DNA from 3 places in the Sinomonas atrocyanea genome. Region 3 is predicted to be linked to each of the others. Evidence: riboswitches for the same ligand, from Rfam matches in the RefSeq annotation. Region 3 holds a riboswitch; each other region holds the start of a gene.
What was found. Region 3 has a riboswitch for S-adenosylmethionine ahead of sfnG (dimethylsulfone monooxygenase SfnG). Riboswitches for the same ligand answer to the same signal wherever they lie in the genome.
Positions count from the first base shown of each region.

Region 1: linked by a shared signal. The riboswitch ahead of SA2016_RS16865 (DUF1737 domain-containing protein) and the one ahead of sfnG (dimethylsulfone monooxygenase SfnG) in region 3 are both predicted to bind S-adenosylmethionine.
Region 2: linked by a shared signal. The riboswitch ahead of SA2016_RS20045 (MFS transporter) and the one ahead of sfnG (dimethylsulfone monooxygenase SfnG) in region 3 are both predicted to bind S-adenosylmethionine.

Region 1 covers NZ_CP014518.1:3,667,282-3,671,553, forward strand. The annotation lists gene SA2016_RS16855 (glutaminase) at 1-455, shown strand, start outside; gene SA2016_RS16860 (amino acid permease) at 518-2,032, shown strand; SAM riboswitch class IV at 2,150-2,259, shown strand; gene SA2016_RS16865 (DUF1737 domain-containing protein) at 2,269-2,589, shown strand; gene SA2016_RS16870 (rhodanese-like domain-containing protein) at 2,586-2,999, shown strand; partial or broken gene SA2016_RS16875 (O-succinylhomoserine sulfhydrylase) at 3,008-4,215, shown strand.
Region 2 covers NZ_CP014518.1:4,366,446-4,370,717, reverse strand. The annotation lists gene SA2016_RS20060 (hypothetical protein) at 1-302, shown strand, start outside; gene SA2016_RS20055 (sensor histidine kinase) at 310-1,545, shown strand; gene SA2016_RS20050 (response regulator) at 1,542-2,258, shown strand; SAM riboswitch class IV at 2,483-2,599, shown strand; gene SA2016_RS20045 (MFS transporter) at 2,638-3,981, shown strand; gene SA2016_RS20040 (LLM class flavin-dependent oxidoreductase) at 4,049-4,272, shown strand, end outside.
Region 3 covers NZ_CP014518.1:501,418-505,689, forward strand. The annotation lists gene SA2016_RS02420 (O-acetylhomoserine aminocarboxypropyltransferase/cysteine synthase family protein) at 1-1,183, opposite strand, end outside; gene sfnG (dimethylsulfone monooxygenase SfnG) at 1,183-2,406, opposite strand; SAM riboswitch class I at 2,463-2,571, opposite strand; gene SA2016_RS02430 (acyl-CoA dehydrogenase family protein) at 2,700-3,926, shown strand; gene SA2016_RS02435 (ArsR/SmtB family transcription factor) at 4,079-4,272, opposite strand, start outside.

The DNA of each region.
Region 1 (4,272 bases), 1.2 Mb from region 3:
AGGCCTTCGAATCCGAGCTGGCCAGGAGCGAGCGCAACTTCGCCCTCGCCCACTTCCTCGCCGACCTCGGCAATCTGCGCAATCCCCCCGCGGAGGTCGTCCGCCACTATGTCCGCCAGTGCTCGATCGAGATGTCCTGCGCCGACGTCGCCCGCGCGGGCCTCTTCCTGGCGAACAACGGGGTGGGCCCCTCCGGGCGGGTGGTCTCCGCCTCGGCCGCCAAGCGGATCGGCGCCGTCATGCTCACGTGCGGGATGTACGACGCGGCCGGCGAGTTCGCCTACCGCGTCGGGCTGCCGAGCAAGAGCGGCGTGGGCGGCGGCATCCTCACCGTCGTGCCCGGCATCTGCTCCATCTGCGTGTGGAGTCCGCGCCTCGATGCCCACGGCAACTCCCTCGCGGGCGCCTCAGCGCTCGCGGAACTGGCAGAGCGCACCGGCTGGTCCATCTTCTGAGCCCGAGCGCTCTCCCCCTCCCCCTCACCCTTCCCTCTCCGCCCCCTGCGAAAGGATCCGCCATGCCCGAAACCGAGCCCACCACGGAAGTCGCCGATCATCGTGAGGACCACGGTCATGCCCATGCGGCCGACCATGTGATCCATGCCGAGGACGCCGGCTACCACAAGGGCCTGAAGGCCCGGCAGATCCAGATGATCGCGATCGGCGGCGCGATCGGCACCGGCCTGTTCCTGGGCGCCGGCGGGCGCCTGGCCGCGGCCGGGCCCTCGCTCGTGTTCGCCTACGCGATCTGCGGCGCGTTCGTCTTCCTCATCCTCCGCGCCCTCGGCGAGCTCGTCCTCCACCGGCCCTCCTCCGGCTCCTTCGTCTCCTACGCCCGGGAGTTCTTCGGCGAGAAGGCCGCCTACATCTCCGGCTGGTTCTACTGGATCAACTGGGCCATGACCACCATCGTGGACACCACCGCCGCCGCCCTCTACATGCACTTCTTCGGCAAGTACGTCCCCTGGATCGCCGCCGTGCCCCAGTGGGCCTGGGCCCTGATCGCCCTCGTGCTCGTCCTGGCCCTGAACCTGGTCTCCGTGAAGGTCTTCGGCGAGATGGAATTCTGGTTCGCCCTGATCAAGGTCGCCGCCCTGCTGGCCTTCCTCGCCCTGGGCATCTACTTCGTCCTCTTCGGCACCCCCACCGGCGCCACCACCGGCCTGACCCTCATCTCCGACCACGGCGGCCTCTTCCCCATGGGCCTGGCCCCCATGATCATGCTCATGCAGGGCGTCGTCTTCGCCTACGCCTCCGTCGAGCTCGTCGGCACCGCCGCCGGCGAGACCGAGAACCCCGAGAAGATCATGCCCCGCGCCATCAACTCCGTCGTGGCCCGCATCGCCGTCTTCTACGTCGGCTCCGTCATCCTCCTCTCCCTCCTGCTGCCCTACACCGCCTACCAGAAGGGCGTCAGCCCCTTCGTGACCTTCTTCGGCTCCATCGGCGTCGGCGGCGTGGACGTGATCATGAACCTCGTCGTCCTCACCGCCGCCCTGTCCTCCCTCAACGCCGGCCTCTACTCCACCGGACGCATCCTGCGCTCCATGGCCGCCGCCGGCTCCGCCCCCACGTTCGCCCTGCGCATGAACAAGGCCGGCGTCCCCTACGGCGGCATCGCCATCACCGCCGTCGTCTCCCTCCTGGGCGTGCCGCTGAACTACCTCGTCCCCGCCGACGCCTTCGAGATCGTCCTCAACGTCGCCTCCGTCGGCATCATCTCCACCTGGGCCACCATCGTCATCTGCCAGATCCAGCTGCACCGCTGGGCCAAGAAGGGCTGGACCACCCGCCCCGCCTTCCGCATGCCCGGCGCCCCCTACACCGGCTACATCACCCTGGCCTTCCTCGTCGCCGTCTTCATCATGGTCCTCATCGACTCCCCCTGGACCCTCCTGGCCACCGCCGTCGCCTGCATCCTCATGGTCATCGGCTGGTACGCCTCCCGCGAACGCATCCACGAGATCGCCGCCGCCCGCGACGGCTACACCGGCGCAGCCCCCGTCGTCGCCAACCGCACCCGACACGACTGACCCACCCCGCGGCCCGGCCGCCGGGGGTCCGGCCGGGCCGCGCCCCATCCGCATATTGCCAATCGTTACCGCAGCCCCATGGTCGGCCCCAGTGCCCCGTGCTACGTTCAATCGAAGAGTAATGAGCGCCAGTGCCAAGCCCTGACTTAGCTGGCCGGCAACCCTCCAAGCGGCGGGGTGCCTCAGGTGAGTACTCGGCATTCGTCTTCGATACGCAAGCCCGAAGGAGCCCCGTCATGCCCGACACAGCAACCGAGCAGACCGCGGCGGCAGCCGCGACCACCCCGCTCAACGACCCGGCGGCCCCGGGCAGCCCCGCCGAGGAGAAGCTGGCCTACCGGCTCCTGACCGGCCCGGACACCCGCGAATTCTGCGCCCGCATCTCGCAGGCCCTCGCCGACGGGTACGTGCTCCACGGCAGCCCGGCCGCCACCTTCAACGGCACCGACGTCATCGTGGCCCAGGCCGTGGTCCTCCCCCACACGGTGGCCAGGGCGGACGCCGCGGTGGCCTCCGCCGTCGACTCCCTCGAGTACGAGGGCGAGGGCCACGCGTGAGCTACGCGGGCGACCTCACCCCGGAGGAGGCCTGGTCCAAGCTCGCGAGCGGCGAGGCCGTGCTCGTGGACGTGCGCACCGAGGAGGAGTGGGCGCACGTGGGCATTCCCGATACCAAGGGCACCGAGAACGATCCGCTCTTCATCCCCTGGGTGTTCGAGGGCGGCATCCCCAATCCGGACTTCGTGATGGAGCTCGAACTCCAGGGGCCCGACGACAGGACGACCCCCCTGCTGTTCCTCTGCCGCTCCGGCCACCGCTCCGCGGCCGCGGCCGCCGTGGCCACAAACCTCGGCTTCACCGCGTACAGCGTCCTCGAGGGCTTCGAGGGCGTGCCCGGGCCGGACGGCCAGCGGACGGTCAACGGGTGGAAGAACCGCGGACTGCCGACCAATCTTGGACAGGACTGAAGACTTACGTGAGCTTTGACATCAACGCCGCCAGCTGGAGCGAGGACACGCAGGCGGTGCGGGGCGGACTCCTGCGCACCGACTTCCAGGAGACGTCCGAGGCGCTCTTCCTCACCTCCGGATTCGTCTACTCCTCCGCCGAGGCCGCCGAGCGGGCGTTCACCGGCGAGGAAGAGCGCTTCGTCTACTCGCGCTACGGCAACCCCTCCGTCGCCACCTTCCAGGAGCGGCTCCGGCTGCTCGAGGGGACCGAGGCCTGCTTCGCGACCGCATCCGGCATGTCCGCGGTGTTCACCGCGCTGGCGGCCCTGCTGGGAGCCGGGGACCGGGTCGTCGCGGCGCGCAGCCTGTTCGGCTCGTGCTTCGTGATCCTCAACGAGATCCTGCCCCGCTGGGGCGTTGAGACGGTGTTCGTGGACGGCCCCGACCTGGACCAGTGGCGCGAGGCGCTCTCCCGGCCCACCACCGCCGTGTTCTTCGAGTCCCCATCGAACCCGATGCAGGAGCTCGTGGACATCCAGGCCGTCGCGGACCTTGCGCATGCCGCGGGCGCGAAGGTCGTCGTCGACAACGTCTTCGCCACCCCCCTGCTCCAGCGCAGCCTGGACTTCGGTGCCGACGTCATCGTGTACTCCGGCACCAAGCACATCGACGGCCAGGGCCGCGTGCTCGGCGGCGCCGTGCTCGGCACGAAGGAGTTCATCGACGGGCCGGTGAAGAACCTCATGCGCCACACGGGCCCGGCGCTCTCGGCCTTCAACGCCTGGGTGCTCTCCAAGGGCCTGGAGACGATGGGGCTGCGCGTGCGGCACTCCTCGGCGAGTGCCCTCGCGATCGCCGAATGGCTCGAGGCGCGGCCCGAGGTCCGCTGGGTCAAGTACCCGCATCTCGCCTCGCACCCGCAGTACGAGCTCGCGAAGAAGCAGATGAGCGCCGGCGGAACCGTCATCACCTTCGAGCTGGATGCCCCGAGGGCCAGGGCAAGGAGGCGGCCTTCCGCCTGCTCAACGGGCTTCAGGTCATCGACATCTCCAACAACCTCGGCGACTCGAAGTCCCTCATCACCCACCCCGCCACGACGACCCACCGGGCCATGGGCCCCGAGGGGCGCGCGGCGATCGGGCTCGGCGACGGCGTGCTGCGGCTCTCGGTGGGACTCGAGGACGTCGGGGACCTGATCGGGGACCTCGAGCGGGCGCTCACCCACGGCGGCTGAGGGGAGCCACGTGGCCGAGGGAAGCGCGGCGACGGCCGCACCGGGGACACTGTGACC
Region 2 (4,272 bases), 550 kb from region 3:
CGGTGGCCCTCATGGGGCTCTCGCTCGGCGCACTCCTGCGCAACTCCGCCGGGGCGATCGTCACGCTGGTGGCCGTGCTGTTCGTGCTCCCGATCATCTTCCAGCTCATTCCGAACGACTTCTTCAAGGAGGCACGCAAGTACCTCCCCACCAACGCGTTCCAGTCCATGCTCGAGGCAGGGTCCAGCCAGCCCCTGGACTCCTCCCTCCTCGAGCCCTGGCAGGGCACGCTGGTCATCGCCGCCTATGTGGTGGTGCTCCTCTTCGCCGCCTTCACCACGCTCAAGCAGCGGGACGTGTAGGAGGACCGTGCACGCTCCCGGCGCGCAGGCGCTCGCCCTCGCGGTCCCGCCACGGCGGGGCCGCGTCCGCGCGTACCTGGCCGACCGTCCCGTGGCGATGGACTGGATCGTCGTCGCCGCGGCCGCGTTCCTCGCGGGGCCGCTCTTCGCCGAGTACGCCCTGCACGGCAATTGGTGGCGGTTGGCCCTGCTGGCCGTCCAGCAGGCGGCCCTGCTGGGGCGGCGCCGGTCCCCGTGGGCCGTGCTGGTGGTGACCGTGGCGATCGACGCCGCCCTGCTCTACCAGTCCCCGAACAGCTCGGTCATGAGCGCGGCGGTCTTCTTCGCGCTCTACGCCGTGGCCGTCTCAGCCCCGGCGCTCGTCGCCTTCGGCGCATCCGTGCTCGCCTCGGTCCCCGCCTCCGTCTACTACGCGTTCGTCTACACCCCCCGCGGCCCCGCCGTCCCGGAGAACGCCCGCTACGTGGGCCTGGTCGCCGCGGTCTCCGTGTTGCTCATGGACGTCCTCGCCGCCGGGCTCGGAGCCTGGGTCCGCGGCACCCGCGAGCACCAGGCCGAGATCCGGGCCTGGGCCATGCGCAGGGCCGAGCTGGCCTCCGTCCAGGAGCGCAACCGGATCGCCCGGGAGATGCACGACGTCGTCGCGCACTCGCTCACGGTCATGGTCGCCCTCAGCGACGGCGCCGCGAAGATCGCCGCGAAGGACCCGGACAGGGCCCAGGAGGTCCTCGGCGAGCTGTCCCGTACCGGGCGCACCGCCCTGGCGGACATGCGCCGCGTCCTCGGGGTGCTCCGCGAGCCGGCATCGGAGGCAAGCCTCGCACCCGCCCCCGGCACCGAGAGCTTGCAGTCGCTCGTGGCCGGGTTCCGGACCGCGGGGCTCCCCGCCGTCCTCACACTCACCGGGGCCGCCCCGCCCGCGGACCCCGCCTTCCAGCTCGCCGTCTACCGGATCGTCCAGGAGTCCCTGACCAACGCGCTCCGCTACGGGCGCGGGGTCTCCCGCGTCGAGGTCGAGGTGGCACGCGAGGGCAGCACCGTGCGGGTCCGGATCGAGAACGACGGCGCGGCGGCCGACGGCGCGCGGCCTCGCCTCGGGACGGGAGCCGGCATCGCCGGGATGCGGGAGCGGGCCGCCCTCTACGGCGGCACCCTCCGCGCGGGCCCGCGGGCCGGGGGAGGATGGGTCGTGGAGACCGAGCTGCTGGTGGACGAGCAGCACTGGGCGGAGGGGGACGCATGAGCGAGACGGAGCACCACCACGGCGAGGGGCCCTTGAGGCTCCTGCTCGTCGACGACCAGCCGCTGCTGCGGATGGGCTTCCGGCTCGTCCTCGAGTCCGAGGACGGGATCGAGGTGGTCGGCGAGGCCGGCAACGGCGCCGAGGCCGTGAAGCTCACCGAGTCGCTGCGCCCCGACGTGGTGCTCATGGACGTGCGGATGCCGGTCATGGACGGCATCGAGGCCACACGGCGCATCGCCGCCGCCCACAGCCCTGCCCGCGTCATCATCCTGACCACCTTCGATCTCGACGAGTACGCGTTCTCCGGCCTCCAGGCCGGCGCCTCGGCGTTCCTGCTCAAGGACGTGGCGCCCGCCGAACTCGTCCAGGCCGTGCGGCTCGTGGCCAGCGGGGACGCCGTCGTGAGCCCCCGCGTGACCCAGCGGCTCCTCGAGACCTACGTCCGCAGCGGCGGCGCGCCCGCCCGGAGCAACGGCGGCGCCGCCCCGGACCCCCTGCTCAAGGAGCTGACGCCGCGCGAACTCGAGGTCCTGCGGGCCATCTGCGAGGGCCTGAGCAACGCGGAGATCGCGCACCGGTTCTTCCTCTCCGAGGCCACCGTGAAGAGCCACGTGCGCCGGATCCTGACCAAGCTGCACCTGCGCGACCGGGTGCAGGCGGTCGTGTACGGGTACGAGACGGGGCTCATCATCCCGAGCAACCCCGACTACTGAGTCCCCCCTCCGTCTGGAAGTCACCTCCTGAAGGTCACCTTCTGGAAGTCACGTCCTGGAAGTCAGGTCCAGCGGGTCGCTCCCGCAGGAGCTGACCTTCAGGAGCTGACCTTCAGGAGGTGACCTTCAGGAGGTGACCTTCAGAAGGCGGGGTGGGGCGAGTGTGAACCTCCGTGACGGGTGCGTTTCGTCAGGCGGGGCGCCCACCGGCAGACTGGGCGAAGAATCAAGAGTTCCGGCATCAAGCCCTGGCTTGCCGGACGGCAACCCTCCGGCTGTAGTGGGGTGCCCCAGGTGAGGATTCGACGGCGCGCGGGCCCCCGGCGCCGTAAGTATGGCGCCTGAGCGAGCCTCGCGCCGCGACCCGAAGAGGACCTGTATGGCCACCCTCCTGAGAACCGAGCCGGGACTCGGCACCGCCCTGCGCGCCAAGCGCCGCATCCTCGCCTCGGCGTTCGTCGGCACCACCATCGAGTGGTACGACTTCTACCTCTACGGCACGGCCTCGGCCCTCGTGTTCAACAAGCAGTTCTTCCCCGACGCGAGCCCGCTCGTGGGCGTCCTGGCCTCGTTCGCCACCTACGCGGTCGGGTTCATCGCGCGGCCCCTCGGCGGCGTCATCTCCGGCCACCTCGGGGACCGGATCGGCCGCAAGGCCCTGCTCGTGGCCTCCCTGCTGACCATGGGCATCGCCTCCACCCTCATCGGCGTCCTGCCGAACTATGCCTCCATCGGCATCCTCGCCGTGGTGGGACTCGTGGGACTCCGGCTCATCCAGGGCCTCTCCGCCGGCGCCGAGTGGGGCGGCTCCGCGCTGCTCTCCGTCGAGCACGCCCCGGCCGGCCGGCGCGGACTCTTCGGCTCGTTCACGCAGGTGGGCTCGGCGGCCGGCATGCTCCTGGCCACCGGCGCGTACGCGCTCACGCAGGGGTTCCTCACCCCTGAGCAGTTCCAGTCGTTCGGGTGGCGGCTGCCGTTCCTCCTCTCCGGCGTCCTCGTCCTGATCGGCCTGTGGATCCGCCTGGGCGTGACCGACGCAGAGGAGTTCACGGCGGTCAAGGATGCCGCGCGCACCGTGGCCCGGCCCGTGGCGCGCGTGCTGCGCGAGCACCCGCGCGGAATCCTCGTGACCATCGGTATGCGGCTCGTCCAGCCCGCCATCTACACGCTCATGACCGTGTACATCCTCGGGTACCTCAAGGACCGCCGCCACGACACCACCTCGGGCCTGGCCGCGATCCTCATCGTCTCCGCCATCGGGCTGCTCTCGGGCCCGTTCTGGGGTTGGCTCTCCGACCGGATCGGACGCCGGCGCATCGCCGTCGGGGCGTCCGTGGGCGTCGTGGTGCTCATCTGGCCGTTCTTCTGGTTCCTCGACCATGGCAGCCTGGCCTTCCTCCCGCTCGTGCTCCTCGTCGGGATGAACATCCTCCATGACGCGATCTACGGCCCCCAGGCCGCGTGGTTCGCCGAGCAGTTCCCCACCGAGCTGCGCTATTCGGGAGTCTCGTTCGGCTACCAGGTCGGCACCGTGCTCTCCGCGGCGGTCACCCCGCTCGTCGCCGCGGCCCTGCTCCAGGCCGGGGGCGGGGCGCCGTGGCTCGTGTGCGGCTGGTTCGCCGTGCTCGGCGTCCTCACCACGGCGGCGGCCCTCGCCGCCAAGGACCCGGTCGGCCTCCGCGCCGCCCAGCCGGCCACCGCGGAGGGCGGAGCGGGCGCCTGAGGCGCCGCCCGCCGTCGTCCGCCCCCCCAAGTCCCCGCCCACGGAACCCGAATCCGGAAGGAACCCCGTGACCAAGCCCCTGCTGCTGAACGCGTTCGAGATGCTCGTGCCGGTGCACCAGTCGCCGGGCCTGTGGCGACACCCCGACTCGCAGGCCCACCGCTTCGCGGAGCTGGGCTACTGGACCGGGCTCGCCAAGGCCCTCGAGGACGGCGGCTTCCACGGGATCTTCTTCGCGGACGTGCTCGGCCAGTACGACGTCTACGGCGGCAGCGCCGACGCGGCCGTCCG
Region 3 (4,272 bases):
CGACGAGCTGCTCCGCGGAGAGCTGCTGGTGCGTCGTCGAGCCGGGGTGCAGCACGAGCGTGCGCGCGTCCCCGATGTTCGCCAGGTGCGAGGCGAGCTGGAGCGCCTCGATAAACCGGGCACCGGCCTCGCGGCCACCCCTGACGCCGAAGCTGAACACCGAGCCCACGCCGAGGGGCAGGAGCTCCTTCGCGTACGCGTGCTGCGGGTGCGAGGGCAGGCCCGCGTAGTTCACGTAGGTGACGCGCGGATCGGCCTCGAGCCACTCGGCGACGCGCTGGGCGTTCGCGAGGTGGTTGTCCATGCGCTGCGGGAGCGTCTCGACGCCCTGGAGGAGCTGGAACGCGGACTGCGCGGACAGGGACGGCCCGATGTCGCGCAGCTGCTCGGAGCGCAGCTTGGTGAGGAATCCGTACTCGCCGAAGTTGCCCCACCATGAGACGTTGCCGTAGCTGGGCACCGGCTCCGTCATGGTCGGGAATCTGCCGTTGCCCCAGTCGAAGGTGCCGGACTCCACGACCACGCCGCCGAGCGTGGTCCCGTGGCCGCCGAGGAACTTCGTGGCCGAGTGGATCACGATGTCCGCGCCGTGCTCGATGGGCCGCAAGATGTACGGCGGGGTCAGCGTCGAGTCGACCACGAGCGGGACTCCGTGCTCATGGGCGACGGCGGCGAGGCCGGCCAGGTCGGCGATGTCGCCGGAGGGGTTGGCCACCACCTCGGTGTACACGGCCTTGGTGTTCTCGCGCAGGGCCGCCTTGAACGCGGCCGGATCGGTCGAGTCCACGAACGTGGTCTCGACCCCGAACCGGCGCAGCGTCACGTCGAGCTGGGTGATCGTGCCGCCGTAGAGCTTGGAGGAGGCGACGATGTGGTCCCCGGCCTGGGTGAGCGCGGCGAACGTGATGAACTCCGCGGCCATGCCGGAGGACGTCGCGACCGCTCCGATGCCGCCCTCGAGCGAGGCGATGCGCTCCTCGAAGGCGGCGACGGTCGGGTTGCCGATGCGGGAGTAGATGTTGCCGTACTTCTGCAGCGCGAACAGGTTGGCGGCGTCGTCCGAGTCCTTGAACACGAACGAGGTCGACTGGTAGATCGGGACCGCCCGGGCGCCGTGCTCGGCGTCGGGCGTGCCGCCGGCGTGCAGGGCGCGGGTGCGGAAGCCGAACTGGCGCTCCGCCATCAGGCGTTCGCCCCGGCGAGGTCCGCCCCGGTGAGGTCCGCGCGGTGGCGGGCGGCGCCGTCGTGCCTCGTGACCGGCAGCAGGTCAGTGCGCAGCTCGGTGCCGTTCTTGCGGGCGAGGTCCGCCTCGAGCTCGCGCACGATCGGGAGGACGTCGCGGCCGAACGCCTCGAGCTCCTCCTGGAAGTGCAGGTAGCCGGTGAGGAACAGGTTCACGCCGATCTTCTTGTACTCGACGATCCGCTCGGCGATCTGCTCGGGGGTGCCGATGAGCTTGGTGCGGAAGCCGTCGTTGTACTGGACGAGGTCCTCGAACGTGGAGTCCTCCCACATGCCCTTGCCGTCCTTGGTGGACTGGCCGGCCTCCTTGACGGCGGCGGCGAAGCCCTCGACGGCGGGCCGGTGGGCCTTGGCGATGATCTCGCGGAGCGTGTCCTGGGCCTCCTTCTCCGTGTCGCGGGCGATCACAAAGCCGTTGAGGCCGAAGCGCGGCGCGGCGGGGGCGGTGCGGCCGTCCTGGGCGGCGGCCAGGACCCCGGCGATGTTCTCCTTGAAGCCCTCGATGTCGCGGCCGTTGGAGAAGTACCAGTCCGCGGTGCGGCCTGCAGCGGCCTGCGCGGCCGTCGAGTTGCCGCCGAAGAAGATCTCCGGGTGCGGGCGGCCCGGGACGTCCAGCGGCGCCGGGTTCAGCGTGAAGTCGGAGATCGTGTAGTACTTGCCCGACTGCGAGTACTCCTTCTGCGTCCACAGGCCTCGGAGGGCGTTGATGAACTCCTCGGTGCGGACGTAGCGCTCATCGTGCTCGAGCCACTCCAGGCCGAAGTTCACGAACTCGTCCTTGAGCCAGCCCGAGACCACGTTCACGGCCGCGCGTCCGCCGGAGAGGTGGTCCGCGGTGATGATGAACTTTGCGAGCACCCCCGGGTGCCACATGCCCGGGTGCACGGCCGAGATGACCTTGAGCCGCTCGGTGGCCATGAGCAGCGCGAGACTGAACGAGGTGGCCTCGTGCTGCTTGTCCGCGCCGTAGCTCGCGGCGTAGCGGGTCTGCGTCAGGGCGTACTCGAAGCCCGAGTCCTCCGCGATGCGGGCGAGCTTCCTGTTGTACTCGAACTCCCAGTTGGTCCGCTGCTCGATGGTCGAGACGACGAGGCCACCCGAGACGTTGGGCACCCAGTAGGCGAACTTCAGCGGGGTCTCGAGGTCGATCCCAGACAAGGACATAGTGCGCTCCTTACGTGCGGGCGCGACGTGGGGCTCGGGCCGAGGCTCCATAGCACTCACCATCGCTTCTGGCAGTAGCACCTTTGGCTCCGGACGGCGGTCCCGCCGGGGCCAGGGTTGCTGCGGCGTCACAGATCCAGATCTCTCAGCCGCTCGGGATGGTCAGTCCGATTCTGTCGAAAGACCGCGTAACGATGCAAATTATTTCGTCACACTCGCGGGAGCCGGTGCCGCGCCGAATACTGTTCGGTGGCGTGCCCGCCGGTCGGCCCGCCGGAGAGGGGAATGCACTGATGGGACGCACGACGGCGGGCGGTTCCGCCTCGTACGCGGAGCTCGCCGAGCGCTTCGCCCCGGTCTTCGCGCGGATCGAGGGCGGCGCGCTCGACCGGGAGCTGGCCAGGGCCCTGCCGTTCGAGCAGGTCGGCTGGCTCAAGGACGCCGGGTTCGGCCGCGTGCGGGTGCCAGCCGAGTACGGCGGCTTCGGCGCCTCCATCGAGACGCTCGTCCGGCTGCTCATCGACCTCTCCGCGGCGGACTCCTCGGTGGGACACCTGCTGCGCTCCCACTTCGCGTTCGTGGAGACCATCTCGCTGCAGGACGAGGCCTTCCGGGCCCGGTGGTTCGGCCGGGTCGCGGACGGCGCCCTCTTCGGCAACGCCGCGACCGAGAAGTCCGGCAACGCCCTCGGTACCGTCCAGACGCGCCTCGCCCCCGCGGCCAACGGGTGGCTCCTCACCGGCGAGAAGTACTACACGACCGGCACGATCTTCGCCGACTACGTGGCCGTCATGGCGTCCCCGGAGGAATCGGCCGCGCGGCTGTACGCGATCGCGCCGACCGGGCATCCCGGCGTCGAGATTCGCGACGACTGGGACGGCTTCGGCCAGCAGATGACCGGCACCGGGACGGCCGTGTTCCGCGATGTCCCGATCCCGGATGAGGACGCCGTGCCCCGCACCGAGTCCACCACGCATGAGCCGGCCTTCCTCCAGCTCATGCTCCTGACGGTCCTCGCCGGGATCGGGAAGGCCGTGGTGCGCGACGCCTCGGCGCTCGTGGCGAAGCGGACGCGGACCTTCTCGACCGGGTCCGGGCAGCTGTTCCGCGAGGACCCGCTCATCCTGAACCTGGTGGGGCAGCTCGCGGCCAAGTCGTTCGCCGCGGAGTCCTCCGTGCTCGCCGCGGCCCGCGAGCTCGACGCCGCCCTCGCCCTCGGCCCCGACGCCCCGGCCGAGGACCGCTACGTGCGGGGAGCTGTCGCCGTCGACCTCGCCCAGGTGGCCGTGCCGCCGCTCGTGATCGACGCCGCGCAGCAGCTCTTCGACACGGCCGGCGCCTCCGCCGTGTCCCGGGGCAAGGCGCTCGACCGGCACTGGCGCAATGCCCGGACCGTCGCGACGCACAACCCGGCGGCGTTCAAGGCGCGCGGGCTGGGGGACTGGTTCGTCAACGGGACCTCGCCCGTGGCCCTGCACAGCATCGGCGAGGCAACGGCTCCGGCGGGGTCGGCCCGCTAGGCGCAGCTGACTCCTCAACGGCGCGTAGATGACCCCTCGACGGTGCGGACCTGACTCCTCAACGGCGCGTATCCCTCGTTGAGGAGTCACCTACGCCGTTTCGAGGAGTCACCTACGCCAGCTTGAAGAGTCACCTACGCCGTTTCGAGGGCTCACGCCCGGGCCAGGAGCTCCTCGCCCACCCGCCCGCGCTGGTAGAACACCTCGCGCCCGGCGCGCACCGGCTCGGTGAGCCCCGACTCCGCGAGCACCTTGAGGTGCGCGTTGACCGTCCCGGCGGCGAGGTCGAGCGCGCAGGCGAGCTGCGTCGTCGTCATCGGCACGTCCAGCTGCGCGAGGATCTGCG